One region of the Streptococcus sp. k-628 genome, then DNA from elsewhere that is predicted to be linked to it. Evidence: predicted binding sites of a transcription regulator. Region 1 holds the regulator's gene; the other holds the start of a gene.
What was found. Region 1 encodes HrcA, which represses chaperone genes, less so after heat shock. Its sites were predicted from a motif close to TTAGCACTCNNNNNNNNNGAGTGCTAA; they were not measured.
Positions count from the first base shown of each region.

Region 2: a site for HrcA is predicted at 1,980-2,006, ahead of groES (co-chaperone GroES). Genes of this name have one in related genera too.

Region 1 covers NZ_VMMZ01000039.1:35,422-38,602, reverse strand. The annotation lists gene HT730_RS10665 (DUF2812 domain-containing protein) at 1-316, shown strand, start outside; gene HT730_RS06025 (DUF2812 domain-containing protein) at 351-863, shown strand; gene hrcA (heat-inducible transcriptional repressor HrcA) at 1,024-2,058, shown strand; gene grpE (nucleotide exchange factor GrpE) at 2,085-2,609, shown strand; gene dnaK (molecular chaperone DnaK) at 3,090-3,181, shown strand, end outside.
Region 2 covers NZ_VMMZ01000082.1:1,555-4,735, reverse strand. The annotation lists gene groL (chaperonin GroEL) at 27-1,649, opposite strand; gene groES (co-chaperone GroES) at 1,665-1,949, opposite strand; gene HT730_RS09130 (single-stranded DNA-binding protein) at 2,105-2,500, opposite strand; gene HT730_RS09125 (SDR family NAD(P)-dependent oxidoreductase) at 2,578-3,181, opposite strand, start outside.

The DNA.
Region 1 (3,181 bases):
CTTTAATGGTTTTTCCTACTTTAGAAAACTTCATTCTGGAATTGAGTCGGATGCCGAGTTTGAAATTTATAATGACACGGCCGGGAAGCTGGTTATGGTCAAACGGATTTTAACGAGGAGGATGCTTCCTATTTCGATTCTCTTTTTAGCTCTACTACCGGTTTTCTCAAAGTTTGTCAGTGGAGGTAGTTCTTTCAGTTGGGAAGTATTTTTGATTTTCATAATAGATGGTGTTTTATTGATAGTTCATGCGATTCAGATTTCTTATATTTTTTGGAGATTGTTTCAAAAGTGGAAAGAATTATCTGATAAATAACGCCAGGCATGTTTTCTAATTTTGGGGTAAGACAATGAATAGAAGAGTAGAATTCCGGATTTTCACCATTGTTGATTTGGACAAGGAAGAAGAATATTTACATGAGATGCATTTGAAAGGTTGGAGGTATAGAACGAGTCGTTTTGGTTTGTTCTATTTTGACCAATGTCAACCAGACGATGTCATCTACTGTATCTATGATTCTAGATTTCTTAAAAAATATAAGTATGAACTGCAAGATTTTAGAAATAGAGGTTGGGAATTGATAGAAACAGGTTTTTGTTCAATTTTTCGTAAACCAGCTTCCGATTTACTTCCAGAGGATCAAGTCTATATGAGTAAGGGGCTCAGATGGGAAGTTATGCGATATAGACTTCGTTCATGTACAGTTGCTTTCTCAGGTGGTCTTGTTGTTTGTATAAGTTTATTTAAAGAAGAGCTTGCTATGTCTTTCTTCGTTATTTTTATTTTATATGCCTTTCTGATTTCTTATTTAATTCTTGGTTTTTTCAGACTTAAAAGGAAATACCAAGTAGATGGAAGGTGAGTTTCTCGGTCTGTAGACTGATTTTTAGCACTCTTGATAAAAGAGTGCTAATTTTTTGAGTTTTTATCTTGACATTCTCTTCTAAGGGTGTATAATAGAATCATAAGTTAGCACTTGAGCGTATCGAGTGCTAATAGATCAGACAGAGAGGAGTGATGAGATGGTTACAGAGCGTCAGCAGGATATTTTAAATCTGATTATTGACATCTTTACCAAAACGCACGAACCTGTCGGATCCAAAGCCTTGCAAGAGTCTATTAACTCTAGCAGTGCAACCATTCGTAATGACATGGCGGCTTTAGAAAAGCAAGGATTGCTTGAGAAGGCTCATACTTCAAGTGGTCGGATGCCAAGTGTTGCTGGTTTTCAGTACTATGTAAAACACTCACTGGATTTTGACCGACTAGCTGAAAATGAGGTTTATGAGATTGTCAAAGCCTTTGATCAGGAATTCTTCAAATTGGAGGATATTCTGCAAGAGGCTGCTAATCTGCTGACAGACTTGAGTGGCTGTACGGTAGTAGCATTGGATGTTGAGCCGAGCAAGCAACGGTTGACAGCCTTTGATATCGTTGTTTTGGGGCAACATACAGCCTTGGCAGTATTCACCCTAGACGAGTCTCGAACGGTTACCAGTCAGTTTCTGATTCCAAGGAACTTTTTGCAGGAGGACTTGCTGAAGCTGAAGAGCATCATTCAGGAACGTTTCCTCGGCCACACCGTTCTAGATATTCACTACAAGATTCGGACGGAGATTCCGCAGATTATCCAGCGTTACTTTACAACAACGGACAATGTCATCGATCTCTTTGAACATATCTTTAAGGAAATGTTCAACGAAAATATTGTGGTGGCGGGCAAGGTTAATCTCTTGAATTTTGCTAATCTAGCAGCCTATCAGTTCTTTGACCAACCGCAAAAGGTGGCTCTGGAGATTCGTGAGGGGTTGCGTGAAGATCAGATGCAAAACGTCCGTGTTGCAGACAGTCAAGAGTCCTGTCTAGCTGACCTAGCGGTGATTAGTAGCAAGTTCCTCATTCCTTATCGGGGAGTTGGAATTCTAGCCATTATCGGTCCAGTCAATCTGGATTACCAACAGCTAATCAACCAAGTCAATGTAGTCAATCGTGTTTTAACCATGAAGTTGACAGATTTTTACCGCTACCTCAGCAGTAATCATTACGAAGTACATTAAGATTGAAATCATTAAAGGAGGCGAAAATGGCCCAAGATATAAAAAATGAAGAAGTAGAAGAAGTTCAAGAAGAGGAAGTTGTGGAAACGGTAGAAGAAACAACTCCTGAGAAATCTGAGTTGGACTTGGCAAATGAACGTGCAGATGAGTTCGAAAACAAATACCTTCGCGCTCATGCAGAAATGCAAAATATCCAACGCCGTGCCAATGAAGAGCGTCAAAACTTGCAACGTTATCGTAGCCAAGACTTGGCAAAAGCAATCTTACCATCGCTCGACAACCTTGAGCGTGCACTCGCAGTTGAAGGTTTGACAGATGATGTGAAGAAGGGCTTGGAAATGGTGCAAGAAAGCTTGATTCACGCTTTGAAAGAAGAAGGAATCGAAGAAATCGCAGCTGATGGTGAATTTGACCATAACTACCATATGGCCATCCAAACTCTCCCAGCAGACGATGAACACCCAGCAGATAGCATCGCTCAAGTTTTCCAAAAAGGCTACAAACTCCATGACCGCATCCTACGCCCAGCCATGGTAGTGGTGTATAACTAAGATACAAAGCCCGTAAAAAGCTCGCAGTAAAAATAGGAGATTGACGAAGTGTTCGATGAACACAAGAAAATCTATCTTTTTTACTCAGAGCTTAGGGCGTGTTCAATTAGGCAATTCTGACGGTAACTAAAGCAATTCGTCAGAAAACGGCAATCGCTATGGCGTTTGCCTAGCCTCCTTACTAACTCGTCGTCGAAATAAAATCGATTTCGACTCCTCGTGTCGTAACATAATAGGAAACTTGTCCGAAACGACAATAAACTATGAAAGAAAGATAAGAGGCAAGCCGGAGGCTTGCAAGGAAGATATTTCCCACCGTGGTGAAAGTTTCAGTAGCAAAAGCTACTGAAACAGGGGATTTTTGAGACAATAGGCTCAAAAATAAGTGATGAAATCCCGAAGGGAGTTGCTCACGTCCCCACCACTTAAGGGAAATATCAAAAAATCAAAATTCGAATTAAAATTTAAGGAGAAAAACACATGTCTAAAATTATCGGTATTGACTTAGGTACAACAAACTCAGCAGTTGCAGTTCTTGAAGGAACTGAAAGCAAAATCATCGCAAACCCAGA
Region 2 (3,181 bases), on a different contig from region 1:
TTTATAAGTTGCTATCTACAGAAAGCTTACATCATGCCGCCCATCATGCTTGGATCCATTGCTGGAGCTGGGGCCACTGGTTCTGGTTTATTGGCTACGACTGCTTCCGTAGTCAAAATCAAGCTGGCTACAGATGCTGCATTTTGTAGGGCTGAACGGCTCACTTTAACTGGGTCGATAATCCCTTGATCAATCATGTTAACCCACTCACCAGTTGCTGCGTTGAAGCCTGTACCAAGTTCGGCATTTTTCAAACGATCGATAACAATAGAACCTTCGAATCCTGCATTGTGGGCGATCTGACGAACAGGTTCTTCCAAAGCACGAAGAACAATATTGCGACCCGTTGCTTCGTCTCCTATCAATTCCAAATCAGCCACGGCTGGGATAACATTTACAAGGGCTGTTCCACCACCTGCAACGATACCTTCTTCAACGGCTGCACGAGTAGCGTTGAGGGCATCTTCGATGCGGAGTTTCATTTCTTTCAACTCAGTCTCAGTTGCAGCTCCGACCTTAATAACCGCTACACCACCTGACAATTTCGCCAAACGTTCTTGCAATTTTTCACGGTCAAATTCAGAAGTTGTGGTTTCGATTTGAGACTTGATAACTGCAACACGGTGAGAAATCGCTTCAGGATTTCCCGCACCTTCTACGATAACCGTGCTATCTTTGTCCACAGTTACTCTCGCTGCTTGACCAAGTGCTTCAATTGTAGCATCTTTCAACTCAAGACCAAGGTCTTCTGTGATAACTGTTCCGCCTGTTAAGATGGCTATATCTTCAAGCATGGCTTTGCGACGGTCACCAAAACCAGGTGCCTTGACTGCTACTACGTTGAAGGTTCCACGAATCTTGTTCAATACAAGGGTTGGAAGAGCCTCACCATCCACATCATCCGCAATAATCAAAAGCGGACGGTTGCTTTGGAGAATACTTTCCAATAGTGGCAAGATTTCTTGGATATTTGAAATCTTCTTGTCTGTAATCAAAATGTATGGATTTTCAAGGTCAGCCACCATTTTTTCGCTATCTGTCACCATGTACTGTGAAAGGTAACCACGGTCAAACTGCATTCCTTCTACGACTTCAAGCTCTGTTTCCATACCACGTGACTCTTCGATAGTGATGACACCATCTTTGCCAACTTTTTCCATAGCTTCAGAAATGTACTCACCGACTTTTTCAGAACGAGAAGATACGGCAGCAACCTGAGCGATAGCTTCTTTGTTGGCAACAGGGATGGCGTTGTTTTTCAAAGCTTCAACCGCTGCAGCAACCGCTGTTTCAATTCCACGACGAATGCCAATTGGATTTGCACCTGCTGTGACGTTTTTGATTCCTTCACGGACGATTGCTTGGGTCAAAACAGTTGCAGTTGTAGTCCCATCACCTGCGATATCGTTGGTTTTTGAAGCTACTTCTGATACCAATTTGGCACCCATATTTTCAAAATGGTCTTCCAATTCGATTTCTTTGGCAATGGTCACACCGTCATTGGTAATCAAGGGTGAGCCAAATGATTTTTCAAGAACGACGTTACGACCTTTTGGTCCCAAGGTTACTTTAACAGTATCTGCAAGGATATCGACACCACGGACCATAGCTGAACGAGCATCAGATGAAAATTTAATTTCTTTTGACATACTTACTTTCTCCTTCTATTCTTCAATGATTGCCAAGATGTTAGCTTCGCCTACGATGATGTACTTTTCATCGCCATCTTTGACATCAAGACCTGCGTGAGCTTCAACTAAGACACGGTCTCCAGGCTTAACACTTGGAGCTACCAAGTCACCGTTCAAGGTACGAACACCTTGTCCAGTAGCCACAACTTTGGCTGTCTTTGTTTTTTCTTGGGCTGAGCCTGCAAGGACAAAACCTCCAACATTTTGTTCCTTTTCTTCTATTTTTAAGACCACACGGTCCCCTAATGGTTTCAACATCTGATTTCCTCCATAATGAGATAGATAGTATTAGCACTCTTTATATCTGAGTGCTAAATCATAGTTCTATTGTATCACTTGGTCAGAAATAGTCAAGAAAAAAGTCTGACTTTCTCAAGATAAAAAGCCTGAGACCAACTCAGACTTTTTAATGTTTAAAATGGCAATTCCTCCTCTTCCAAAACCAAATCCGACAAATCTTGACCTGCATTATTTTCTCGCATAGCACGTTGGGCACGACTTTCCAAGAGTTGGAATCCTGTGACAAGTACTTCGGTCACATAATTCATTTGACCATTTTTCTCAAAACGACGGGTACGCAATTCCCCATCAACGGAAATAAGACTACCTTTGGTTGCGTAGCTTGCCAAAGTTTCTGCTAGTCTGCCCCATAGGACCATATTGACAAAATCAGCTTCGCGTTCCCCGTTTTGGTCTTTGTAACGACGATTTACAGCGATAGTTGCTCGCGCTACTGACTTGTCATTGTTGGTTTTGTGCAATTCTGGTGTAGACGTCAAGCGTCCGATTAAAATAACTTTATTATACATATTTTCTTCCTCCTACTTATCTATTCGTAGAAAATCAAAAAAAGTTACAGAAATTTGTAACTTTTCGAGGAAATTTTTTACTTTTTATGAACCATGAAACCTGTCGCCTGTTGATTGGCCATAATAGTCATATCTGTAATCTGCACACGATGAGGTTGACTGGTCACATAGACTACTGTGTCTGCAATATCCTGAGCTTGCAAGGCTTCGATTCCTTGGTAAACGGACGCAGCTCGCTCTTTGTCACCATGAAAACGCACTGTAGAAAAATCTGTTTCGACAATTCCAGGCTGAATGGTGGTCACCTTGATATCTGTTGCAATGGTATCAATTCGCAGACCATCTGAAAAGGTCTTAACTGCTGCCTTGGTAGCTGAGTAAACAGCGGCACCTGCATAGGCGTAGATTCCTGCGGTTGACCCCATGTTGATGATATGTCCTTGATTGGCTTTTACCATTGCTGGCAAGAAACAGCGAGTAACTGCCATCAAACCTTTGACATTGGTATCCAGCATGGTCAACATATCCAACTCTTCATAGTCCTGATAAGGTGCTAAACCTAGAGCCAGTCCGGCATTGTTGACCAGAATATCAATCTGACCTATCGTTTCTAGAATATCAGAGCAGACAATCTTTACCATGATCATATCCGTCACATCTAGTTGAAAAGTCCAAACTGTT